DNA from 3 places in the Kitasatospora sp. NPDC101176 genome. Region 2 is predicted to be linked to each of the others. Evidence: riboswitches for the same ligand, from Rfam matches in the RefSeq annotation. Region 2 holds a riboswitch; each other region holds the start of a gene.
What was found. Region 2 has a riboswitch for cyclic di-AMP ahead of ACIRS1_RS36660 (M23 family metallopeptidase). Riboswitches for the same ligand answer to the same signal wherever they lie in the genome.
Positions count from the first base shown of each region.

Region 1 (3,921 bases), on a different contig from region 2:
ACGACCCGGCGCTGCTGGACCAGCTGCTGGCGATCCCGCAGGTGCACCTGGTGGTGGACGGCTACAACGTGACGAAGACCGGCTATCCGACGCTGCCGCTCGAGCAGCAGCGGCTGCGGCTGCTGGGCGGTCTGGCGATGCTCGCCCAGCGCACCCAGGCGGAGGTCACCTGCGTGTTCGACGGGCAGGACCTGGACGTCCCGGTGATCATGGCGCCACCGCGCGGGGTGCGGGTGCGGTTCAGCCGGACCGGTGAGACGGCGGACGAGCTGATCCGGCGTCTGGTGCGGGCCGAGCCGCAGGGCCGTCCGGTGGTGGTGGTGTCCACCGACCGCGAGGTGGCCGAGGGCGTGCGGAAGGCGGGCGCACGCCCGGTGGCGTCGGTGCTGCTGCTGAACCGCCTGGCGCGGCCCTGAACCCCGCCCGGGCGGGATGACGGCTGGTCAGCGACCGGTTCGGGGTGGTGTGGGGATCTCGTGAAGTCAGCGGGAGGGTGGAGTTCACGCCATCGGGGGAGTGGAAAATCCCTTGGATCTTCACTAGGGTCTGGCGTCAAACCTATTTTCCGGATTCTCACCTGATCGGGTGAGGCCGATGGAAGAAGGAGCCGGTCCTTGGCCTCCCACCGCCGTCCCAAGCAGCCGAGCCGCGCGCGGGTCTCCGTGCTCACCGCTGCTGCTGCGACCGCGGTCGCCCTCTCCGCCCAGGTGGCCGCGCACGCCGCGCCCCAGCCGAACAAGACGGACGTCAAGGCGCAGATCGACCAGCTCCAGCAGGAGCAGGAGCAGGCGGCCGAGAAGTACAACGGCGCCAAGGAGCGGTCCGACCAGCTCCGCAAGCAGGCCGACCAGCTGCAGGACCAGGTGGCCCGCAGCCAGGAGCAGATGACCCAGCTGCAGACGGGCCTGGCCGAGGTGGCGGGCGAGCAGTACCGCACCGGCGGCATCGACCCGTCCGTCCAGCTGATGCTCTCCTCCGACCCGTCCGGGTACCTGGACAAGGCCTCCAGCGTCCAGCAGGCCAGCACCAGCCAGGCCGAGGCGCTCAAGGGGCTGCTGGACCAGCAGCGCCGGCTGGACCAGGAGAAGGCCGAGGCCGCCGCCGTGCTGGCCTCGCTGGACTCCACGACCAAGGACCTGAACCAGGCCAAGTCGGACGTCAACCAGAAGCTCAAGGCCGCCCAGGACCTGCTGAACTCGCTCAGCGCCTCCGAGCGGGCCGCGCTGCGCGCCCAGCAGGCGCAGGACGACCGGGCCTCGCGCGGCGCGGACCGGGTCGACCTCAGCAGCCTGCCGCCCGCGAGCGGGTACGCGGCCGTGGCCGTCGCCAAGGCGATGAGCAAGCAGGGTTCGCCGTACGTCTGGGGCGCCACCGGCTCGACCACCTTCGACTGCTCGGGCCTGATGGTCTGGTCGTACGCCCAGGCCGGCGTCTCGCTGCCGCGCACCTCGCAGGAGCAGGGCAACGTCGGCACCCGGGTGCCCTCGCTGGACCAGGCCCAGCCGGGCGACCTGGTGATCTACGGCAGCGACCGGCACCACGTCGGGATGTACATCGGCAACGGCATGGTGGTGCACGCCCCGCACACCGGTGACGTGGTGAAGGTGATGAAGGCCGACGCGATGCCGATCAACACCATCCGCCGGGTCTGACGGCGGGACAGCCGCCGCGGGGCCGTCGCCGACCCTGTGATCCCCGCCACTCCCGACCGGGGGTGGCGTTCGGATTTCTGCGCGCCCCAGGGGTCCTGAACGGCCTTGCGGTGAAAGCCGATCAGCTTTGCGTGCGGTGGTGATCACCATCGGTCATATTCACAAATGAACTTGGGTCTTCTTCCATCTTTTTTCTGACAAGGATTTGAACGGATCACGGTTCAGTTACTAGGGTCGTGCCTCGAACCACCGCACTGTCGATCGCCCAGCCAGGGTGGCGGCGGTGGTTTCCGTCGAGTTCGCGAAGCAGCGGGGCAGCCCGAAGGGCCGCCCGGCGGGGAGCCCAGTGTTCGGGGGCGCTGTGGAGCGGAGCCGGGGAACCACGTTCCTCCGGGGTGAATCGGCGTCAGGTCGGCCGGTGGAACGGCCGTGAGGCGTCGTAGGGCCCGCTTCCGGCCCGAACCCGTCAGCTCACCCGGTAGGCGGACGTAGGAAGAAGGAGCCCGCCTTCGTGGCGTCCCATCGTCGTCCCAAGCCCGCCGGCCGCGCCCGGGTGTCGATCCTGACCGGTGTCGCCGCCGCGGCGGTCGCGCTGTCCGCGCAGTCCGGCGCCCACGCCGACCCGCAGCCGACCAAGGACCAGGTCAAGGAGCAGGTCGACCAGCTCAACGAGCAGGCCGAGGTCGCCACCGAGAAGCTCAACGCCGCCCAGGAGAAGCAGCAGGAGCTGCAGAAGCAGGTCACCGGCCTGCAGGACCAGGTGGCGCGGCAGCAGGCGCAGGTGACCGACCTGCAGGGCGGCCTGGCCGAGATCGCCGGCGAGCAGTACCGCAACGGCGGCATATCCCAGACCGTCCAGCTGATGTTCTCCGCGAGCCCGGACAACTTCCTCAACCAGGCCGGCACGCTGAACCAGGCCGGTGACACCCAGAAGGGGCAGCTGAAGCAGCTCCAGGACGAGCAGCGCAAGCTCGACCAGGTGCGCACCGAGGCCCAGGGCAAGCTCGCCGAGATGGAGACCACCACTCAGCAGCTGAAGGCCGCCAAGGACGAGGTCCAGGGCAAGCTCAAGGCCGCGCAGGACCTCCTCAACACGCTGACCGAGCAGGAGCGCCAGGCGCTCCGCGCGGCCGAGGAGAAGGCCGCCGCCGAGGCCAAGGCCAAGGCCGACGCCGCCGCGAAGGCCGCCCAGCAGCAGGCCGCGCAGCAGGCCGCCGACCGCTCCTCGCGGGACAGCAACCGCACCGACCTGAGCGCCCCGACCACCTCGGCGCCCGCCCCCAAGCCGGTCGCCGCCGGCAGCTCCCGCGGTGCCGCGGCGCTGTCCATCGCCGCCACCAAGGTCGGCTCGCCGTACGTCTACGGCGCCACCGGCCCCAGCTCGTTCGACTGCTCGGGCCTGATGGTCTGGGCGTTCAACCAGGCCGGCGTGTCGCTCCCGCGGACCTCCCAGGAGCAGGCCGGTGCCGGCACCCGGATCGGCAGCGACCTCTCCCAGGCGCAGCCCGGCGACCTGCTCATCTTCTACAGCGACGCCCACCACGTGGGGATCTACGCCGGCAACGGCCAGGTGCTGCACGCGCCCAAGCCGGGTGCCTCGGTGCGCTACGAGGCGGTCTCCAACATGCCGCTGGCCTCCATCGTGCGGGTCTGATCCCCACTCCGGAGCACCCGGGCCCGGCCCTCCGTCACGGAGGGCCGGGCCTGCGGCTTTTCCACCGGGCACGGATGGGTGTCCGATTGGTGGTCGAATATTCGGGTCCGGAGGGGTTTGGACTCGCTTGCCCGGACTCGCTAACGTCTGCCACCGGACTCCCGCTTCCAGACCGCCCACCGGGTGCGGCGGCGGGGCCGTGCCGCAGGACTGGAGCCGCCGCCGCCATGCCCGTGCACCGCCGTTCCCAACTGCTCGCCCGTGCGCTGGTGCTGACCGCGGCCGCCACCACCGCCCTGGGCGTCACGACCGGCGGCAGTGCCCAGGCCGCCCCCGGGGCCCCCGAGCCGCCCAGCCGCAAGGACGTCAAGGCGCAGGTCGAACAGCTCTACGACGAGGCCGAGCAGGCGTCCGAGCGGTACAACGCCGCCCTGGAGGCCCAGCAGCGCCTCCAGGGCGAGACCACCGTCCTCCAGGGCGAGATCGCCGTCGGCCAGGAACAGCTCAACCAGCTGCGCGGCGACCTGGCGAGCGTGGCCGGCGCCGAGTACCGCGGCGGCGGCCTGGCACAGACCGTCCAGCTGATGCTCTCCACCGACCCCGAGGGCTACCTGA
Region 1 is NZ_JBIWPA010000002.1:418,799-422,719, forward strand. It holds gene ACIRS1_RS04645 (NYN domain-containing protein) at 1-416, shown strand, start outside; gene ACIRS1_RS04650 (NlpC/P60 family protein) at 615-1,652, shown strand; cyclic di-AMP (ydaO/yuaA leader) riboswitch at 2,000-2,153, shown strand; gene ACIRS1_RS04655 (NlpC/P60 family protein) at 2,164-3,306, shown strand; gene ACIRS1_RS04660 (NlpC/P60 family protein) at 3,534-3,921, shown strand, end outside.
Region 1: it holds a riboswitch for cyclic di-AMP, as region 2 does, so the genes downstream of both, ACIRS1_RS04655 (NlpC/P60 family protein) here and ACIRS1_RS36660 (M23 family metallopeptidase) in region 2, are expected to answer to the same signal.

Region 2 (3,921 bases):
GCCGTCGAGGCCGTACTCCCGGAGGACGGCGATGATCACGCCCACCAGCCGGGCCGCCGCGCGGGAGAGGTCGTCGTCGGGCTGCGGGGCCTGGGGCAGCGCGGCGTAGCGGTGCGGGTGCTCGGCGGCGTACGCGTGGTAGGCGCGCAGGACGGCGGCGACGGCGTCGTCCCCGCTGCGGCCGACGGCGGCCTCGGCCAGCCGGTCCGCGAGCTCCTCGGTGACCCGGACGGCGAGCAGCCGGCGCAGCTCGGCGAGCCCGCCGCTGACGTGCTTGTAGAGCGAGGGGGTGGCGACCCCGGCCCGGGCCGCGACGGCGGCCAGGGTGAGGGCTTCGGGGCCCTGTTCGTCGATGAGGGCGAGGGCGTGGCCGACGACCTGGTCGGGGGTCAGTCCTACTCGGGGCATGGTGCGGTCTCTCCGTGGACGGGGCGGACGGACGGGGCGGGCCCGGGCGGCGCGGGGCGGACCGGGCTCGGGCGAGCGGGCCCGCGGCCGGGGCCGGGCGTCAGGCGTCAGGCGAGCTCGGCGAGGAAGGGCAGCAGGGCGTCGGCGGTGGCCTCCGGGGCGTCGGCCATCGGGTAGTGGCCGGATCCCTCGATCATGACCTTCCGGGCGCCGAGCGCCGCGGTCTGCCGGTCGGCGACGGCCTCCGGGTCGGGGAAGTCGGGGTCCTTGCCGCCCATGACGACGAGCGCGGGGCAGCGGACGGCGGCGGTCCAGCCGATCGGCGCGGAGTCGCCGGAGACGTGTCCGCGGGTGGCCGTCCGGCGGCCCGGGGTGCGCATGGCGGCGACGAGTCCGTCGACGTAGGCGTCGAAGTCGGCGGGCCTGGCCCCGGGGAAGGCGAGCTTGCGGTGGTAGAAGCCCCAGAAGGCCGGCCAGTGGACGATCAGGGCGCCCATCGCGCGGACGACGCCGCGCATGAGGGCGTTGGCCGGGGGGTTCTCGACGAAGGCGTCGATCAGGGCGATCCCGGCGACCCGCTGCGGGGCGTCACCGGCGACCTTGACGACGGTCGCGCCGGTGTAGGAGTTGCCGACGAGCACGGCGCGTTCGATGCCGAGGTGGTTCAGCAGGGCCAGGACGTCGGTGGCGATGGCGGCGGGGGAGTAGTCGTCCCAGACGATCGAGGACTCGCCGAAGCCGCGCAGGTCCATGGTGATGACGCGGTGGCCGGCGGCGGTCAGCAGCGGGTGCAGGTGCCGGTAGGCGGCGCGGGTGTCGAGCATCCCGGGGAGCAGGACGACGGGGGCGCCGTCGCCCTGCCGGGTGTCGTCGTAGGCGATGCGCCCGCCGGGGACGTCGAGGTACTGGGTGCTGGTGGCGCTGGTGGCGTTCATGGTGGGCCTCCTGGGACCGCCGCTGCGGGTTGTCGACGTCTGCCGATAGCCATAAAGCTAAGGCTAATAGCCTTAGCCGTCAAGCCCTCGGCGCCGTCCGCCCCCGGGGTCCCGCGGTGCCCGCTCAGACCCCGTCGACCTTGAACGGGTCGTGCTCGCTGAGGAGTTTCTCCAGTCGGGCCTGGTCCACCCGGGTGACGATCTCGTTGGTCTCCTGCCGGTCCCGGACCACCTTGGCGAGCGTGAAGGACGAGGTGACGGTGTAGAGGAGCCCGATCGCCAGGAAGGCGCGGGTCCAGCCGCCGACCGGCAGGTAGGCGATCCCGACGGCGAGGGCTCCGCCGGACAGCGCGAAGGAGAGCACGGCCTGGATGTAGTACGCGGCCGTGGTGCGGGACTGCATCGGTGCGTTCATGGCGTCAGGATGCGGCGGGGTGATCGGTCCGCACATGAGTAGGCGTACTCAGATGGGGGGTCGTTCGCTGACGTTCGATCACGTCGAGCGGCTCAATGCCGGTCAACGGGGACAAAACCCACCATCACCTACCAGAGTGCCCCGGCCATCTCCGGTCGTCCCGGGCGGACGGCTTGGAATCGGGGCGCCCTAGGATTAACGTTTGATAACGCAGCGCGGTCGTCAACGCCGTACCCAGACGGCACCGTGCGCCGTCGCCTAATCCCGCCGGCCGGCCTCCGGGCAGGCCAGGGAGCCGGGGAACCACGTTCCTTGGGGTGAATCGGCGGGGCCCAGGCCCGGCCGTAGGAGACCTTCCTGCTCCGAACCCGTCAGCTAACCCGGTAGGCGCGAAGGAAGGAAAGGAGCGCGCCTCCGTGGCGTCGACGCACACCCCGGCACACCCGGCCGGCCCCGCAGCCGGTACCCGGCTCCTCGACCACCCCGGCATGGCCGACCTGGAGCACCCCGCCCCGGAAGCCGACGCCAACCGGCACCGGATGCCGCGTCAGACCCGCGGAGCCTCCCCGCTGCTCGGCGTCACCGCCGTCGCGGCCACCCTGGGCGCCACCGGCTTCGCCTCCGCCACCCCGGCCGCCGCGCCCGCCGTCGAGGCCCCCGACGAGACCCCGGTCGCCCTCTCCGCCGACCCCGGGCTCGCGCTCGCCGCCCGGATCCAGCAGCAGGCCGACAGCCAGCGCACCGCCGCCGAGGAGGGCGCCCGCGTCCAGGCCGCCCAGGAGGCCGAGGCCAAGGCCGCCGCCAAGGAGGCCGAGGCCAAGCGGGCCGCCGAGGAGGCCGAGCGGGCCAAGGCCGCCGCCCTCACCCTGCCGGTGAAGGACTACAACCTCTCCGCCCACTACGGCCAGAGCGCCCGCTACTGGGCGCACCTGCACACCGGTCTGGACTTCGCCGCCGACACCGGGACCCCGGTCTTCGCGGTCGGCCAGGGCACCATCACCTCGGCCGGCTGGTCCGGTTCGTACGGCTACCGGATCGTCGAGACCCTGCCCGACGGCACCGAGATCTGGTACTGCCACCTCTCCTCGATCATCAAGGGCTCCGGCAAGGTCACCTCCGGCCAGCAGATCGGCAAGGTCGGCGCCACCGGCAACGTCACCGGCCCCCACCTGCACCTGGAGGTCCGCCCCGGCGGCGGCGCCCCGGTCGACCCGGAGACCTGGCTGGAGCAGCGCGGCCTCACCCCCTGAGCCGATCCTCCCGCCGGCCCCCGCTGAGCCGGCACCCGCCGGCCCCCGCCGGCCCCCGCCGACCGCGGCGGACCCGAACGGACCGGAGCCCCGGCCGCACGCGTGCGGCCGGGGCTCCGGCACGGCGCCCCGCGGGCGGCTACTCCTGCGGCAGCCCCGCCAGGTAGGCGTCGATCTCCTCCTGCCCCGGCTCCGGTGCGAGGTCCGGGAACTCCTCCAGCAGCAGCCGCGCCAGCCCCGGGACGGTCCACGCGCCGCACAGGTCGAGCGCGGCCTGCGCCGCAGCCTCCTCGAACTCCCCGAATTCCCCGGACAGTTCGTCCGGCATCGGCCGGCCCGCGGCGGTCAGCTCCGCCAGGTTGCGGTAGCTGCGCCGCATCAGCCCCTGCTCCAGCAGCCGGCGCGCGCCGTCCGTCGCCATGCCGACTGACAGCACCCGGGCCGGCCCCCAGCCCTGCTCGTCCAGCTCGTCCAGCCAGCCGGTCGGGACCAGCGCGGCGATCGCGGCCAGCCGCTCCTCCTCCGCCAGCTCCCGGAAGCCGTCCAGCCAGGCCCGCACCGCCGCCGGGTCCGCGACGTCCACCTCGTACGCGTGCAGCAGCAGCGCGTACAGCCGGGGCCAGGTCACCAGGTCGGCCCGGCGCAGCAGTCCGGCCGCGACCTCGCCCTGCCACTCGGCCTCGGCGTGCAGCCGCTCCTGCCGCTTGGCGTTCAGCCGCCGGGCCGCCCGCTGGTGGTCCACCAGCAGCTCGACCGCGGCGCCGTACGCCAGCGGGTCCGTCTCCGGCCCGGGCTGGACGTAGAGGTGGAGACGCTCGTAGAGCAGGTGCTCCACCGCGTTCGAGGTCAGCTCGGGCCAGCCGTCGTGCATCCTGCCCCCGCCCAGCTCCAGCAGGGCCAGGACGGCTCGCAG
Region 2 is NZ_JBIWPA010000046.1:24,256-28,176, reverse strand. It holds gene ACIRS1_RS36675 (TetR/AcrR family transcriptional regulator) at 1-408, opposite strand, end outside; gene ACIRS1_RS36670 (alpha/beta fold hydrolase) at 516-1,343, opposite strand; gene ACIRS1_RS36665 (YiaA/YiaB family inner membrane protein) at 1,468-1,758, opposite strand; cyclic di-AMP (ydaO/yuaA leader) riboswitch at 2,004-2,162, shown strand; gene ACIRS1_RS36660 (M23 family metallopeptidase) at 2,175-3,008, shown strand; gene ACIRS1_RS36655 (hypothetical protein) at 3,148-3,921, opposite strand, start outside.

Region 3 (3,921 bases), on a different contig from region 2:
CCACCGGCTCTGAACCCGCAGCCCGGCGAACGGCACCCGACAGGCGGCAGGCGGCCGTCCGCCGGGCAGCACCCGGCGGACGGCCGCGGGGCCGACGTCACACCCCCGGCGCCGTCCGCCCGTTGCGCGCGCCGGCGCCGGAAGCGGAGACGCACCGGGAACGCCCCCGGGAACGCCCCTGGAAACGGCGGCGGAAACGGCAGCGGCCGGCCCGGCTCGCGAGGGAGGTCTCGCGAGCCGGGCCGGCCTGGGCGTGTCCCGCGCCCATGTCCGCCGTTGCGGCGATCACCCGGTCGAGCGGTCACCCGACATGACCATCCCGGAGGATCGTTTCGCCCCGCATCAGCGGTAGTCCCGAAGGGCCCGTCCGGCGGGACCGGGCCCTCGACCCGTCAGGGTCAGAGAGCGACGCCGTGCGCCCGCAGGTAGGCGACCGGGTCGATGTCCGAGCCGTACTCGGAGCCGGTGCGGATCTCGAAGTGCAGGTGCGGGCCGGTCACGTTGCCGGTCGCACCGGAGAGGCCGATCTGCTGGCCGACGGTGACGGTCTGACCCATCGACACGCCGATCGAGGAGAGGTGCGCGTACTCGGCGTAGTGGCCGTCGGCGAGCTTGATCTCGACCTCGTTGCCGTAGGCGCCACCGTTGCCGGCCTTCACCACGACGCCGTTGGCGACGGCGCGCAGCGGGGTGCCGGTGGAGGCGACGAAGTCCTGGCCGGTGTGGTGGCCGGAGGCCCACATCGAACCGGCCACGCCGTAGGCGGTGCCCAGCTTCGGGTTGGCCAGCGGGGCGACGAAGCCCGAGGTGCTGGCGGCCGCAGGGGCGGCGGTGACGGCGGCGGCCGGCTTCGGGGCGGCGGTCTGCACCTGGGTCTGGACCGGGGCGGACGGCTTGGCAGCCTCGGTCTTGGCCTGCACCTGGGCCTTCGGCTTGGCCGGGGCGGCGGGCTTGGCCGGGGCGGCCGGGGCGGCGGGCTTCGCCGGGGCGGCGTCCGCGGACGGCGCGGCGTGGCCGGCGATCGAGAGGTGCTGACCCGGGAAGATCAGGTTCGGGTTGCCGCCGACGACCGAGCGGTTGTGCTCGTACAGCGCCTGCCAGCCACCGTCGACGTGCTTGGCGTCGGCGATCTTCGACAGGGTGTCACCGCTGACGACGCGGTAGCTCTCGGCCTGGGCCGGGGCGGTGGCGGGAGCGGCGGCCGGGGCGGCCGGCTTGGCGTCGACGCTGGTGGCGCCGGTCCAGGTGGAGCTCTGCGCGGCCGGGGCGGCCGGGGCGGTGTGCGCCTGGGCGCTCACGGCGGCCACGAGCGGAAGGGCGAAGGAGACCCCGGTGACCGCGGTGGCGATGCCGATGCGGGCGGCGCGGGGCAGGGCGATACGACGAGCCTGAGCAGGCATGGAAGTTTCCTCTCCGACGCCTGCGAGGTGAGCTGTCGGGTTCGGGCTGGAGTTGCCCGGCCGCATGCGCGGCTTCACCCCAAGCCGGCCCTGGGATCCGGTACGCGAAGCGCGTGCCGATCCCGGTCCGGCGACTTACCTGTGGGTCCCCCGCTCCTGCCGTACAGAGTTCAGTTCGAACCACCGGGCAGCGGCAGGATTCGGCGTTCCACCCGGCGGATCCGTCCGGACTGGCCGGGCGGTCGCTGAACTAAAACCCATCCGTCCGGGTGAAGCAATGTCGATCTCTTGAACGGACAACCATCCCCGCCGGGGCCGTGACACTCCGAATGATCGGCTGCACCGTGCGTGCACAATCCATTCACCCGGCGCCACTGATCCACGACGCTGCGCCGATCCCGCCACCGCTGCGCGACCGTTCGCTCACGCACCGCACACCGTCGACACACCCCCCGGTGACCCTTGTCACGCGGGCCCCGCGGGGCGCAGGATCGGGCCGTGGCCACCTCCGCGGCCGGCACCCTGCGCCTGGGCACCGCGCAGGGACGCTGGGTACTCCTGGCAACCGTGCTCGGCTCCAGCATGGCGATGCTCGACGGCACCGTGGTGAACGTCGCGTTGCCCCGGATCGGCACCGACCTCGGTGCCTCCCTCGCCTCCCTGCAATGGACCCTGAACGCCTATCTGCTGACGCTCGCCGGGCTGATCCTGCTCGGCGGCGCGCTCGGCGACCGGTACGGCCGGCGCCGGGTGTTCCTGATCGGGGTGGTCTGGTTCGCCGCCGCCTCGGCGGCCTGCGCCGCCGCCCCCACCATCCAGGTGCTGGTCGCGGCCCGCGCCGTGCAGGGCATCGGCGGCGCGCTGCTCACCCCCGGTTCGCTCGCCATGCTGCAGGCCGTCTTCCACCCGGAGGACCGCTCGGCGGCGGTCGGCCTGTGGTCGGGGCTCGGCGGCGTGTCGGCGGCGGTCGGCCCGTTCCTCGGCGGCTGGCTGGTGGACGGCCCCGGCTGGCGGTGGATCTTCCTGCTCAACCTGCCGCTGGCGGCCGCCGTCGTCGCGGTCGCCGCCCGGCACGTCCCGGAGAGCCGGGACGAGAGCGCCACCGGCCGCTTCGACGTCCTCGGCGCGCTGCTCGCCGCGCTCGCCCTCGGTGCGCTCACCTACGCGTTGACCGCCGCCGGGGAGGGCCTCTCCCCCGCGGTCTGGCTCGCCGGAGCGGTCGGGCTGGTGCTCGGCGCGGCCTTCCTCACGGTCGAACGCCGCGCCGCCGAGCCGATGCTGCCGCTCGGCCTCTTCTCCTCCCGGCTGTTCACCGCCGTGAACCTGGTCACCCTGTGCGTCTACGCGGCGTTCAGCGGGGTGTTCTTCCTGCTGGTCGTGCAGCTGCAGATCGTCTCGGGCTTCTCCCCCCTGGTCTCCGGCCTCGCCCTGGTCCCGATCACCGTGCTGATGCTCACGTTCTCGGCGCGCGCCGGGCGGCTGGGCAAGCGGATCGGCCCGCGGATCCCGCTGACCGTCGGGCCGCTGCTGTGCGCCGCCGGGGTGCTGCTGATGCTGCGCATCGGCGCCGGCTCCACCTACTGGGCAGACGTGCTGCCGGCCGTGACGGTGATGGGCTGCGGGATGACCCTGCTGGTGGCGCCGCTGACCGCGACGGTGCTGGCCGCGGTCGAGGTGCGGCACGCGGGCATCGCCAGCGGGGTCAACAACGCCGCCGCCCGCGCGGCCGGTCTGCTCGCGGTCGCCGCCCTGCCGGCGCTCGCCGGGCTCAGCGGCGACGCCTACCGGGTGCCGTCCGCGGTGGACTCCGCCTTCCACACCGCGATGCTGATCTGTGCCGGTCTGCTCTGCGCCGGCGGGCTGACCGCCCTCGCCACCGTCCGCGGAAACGTGCTCGCGCCGGAGGACCACCCCGTCGCCGAGCCGGACTGCGCGTGGACCTGCGGCACCACCCCGCCGCTCGACCCGGGCCACGTGCACACGGACGAGGGCCCCGCCACCGGAACGGCGGCGGGGCCCTCGTCGGGCTGAGGCGACGTCAGAGGATGTCGCCCGGCGCGTACTTGGCGGCCTCCGGGTAGGCGGCGGCGACGGCCTCCACCTGGCGGACGACCTCGGCGACCTGGGCACCGGCCGCACCGGTGAAGGAGAGCCGGTCGGCCAGCAGGGCGTCCAGCGCGGCCCGGTCCAGCGGGATCCGCTCGTCGGCGGCCAGGCGGTCCAGCAGCTCGTTCTCCCGGGCGCCGGCACGCATCGCCAGCGCGGAGGCGACGGCGTGCTCCTTGATGACCTCGTGCCCGGTCTCCCGGCCGACACCCGCCCGCACCGCACCCATCAGCACCTTGGTGGTGGCGAGGAACGGCAGGTAGCGGTCCAGCTCGGTCTCGATCACGGCGGGGAAGGCGCCGAACTCGTCGAGGACGGTCAGGAAGGTCTCCAGCAGGCCGTCGAAGGCGAAGAACGCGTCCGGCAGCGCGACCCGGCGCACCACGGAGCAGGAGACGTCGCCCTCGTTCCACTG
Region 3 is NZ_JBIWPA010000008.1:34,411-38,331, reverse strand. It holds gene ACIRS1_RS14365 (DUF2470 domain-containing protein) at 1-13, shown strand, start outside; gene ACIRS1_RS14360 (peptidoglycan DD-metalloendopeptidase family protein) at 399-1,400, opposite strand; cyclic di-AMP (ydaO/yuaA leader) riboswitch at 1,403-1,586, opposite strand; gene ACIRS1_RS14355 (MFS transporter) at 1,899-3,431, shown strand; gene purB (adenylosuccinate lyase) at 3,439-3,921, opposite strand, start outside.
Region 3: it holds a riboswitch for cyclic di-AMP, as region 2 does, so the genes downstream of both, ACIRS1_RS14360 (peptidoglycan DD-metalloendopeptidase family protein) here and ACIRS1_RS36660 (M23 family metallopeptidase) in region 2, are expected to answer to the same signal.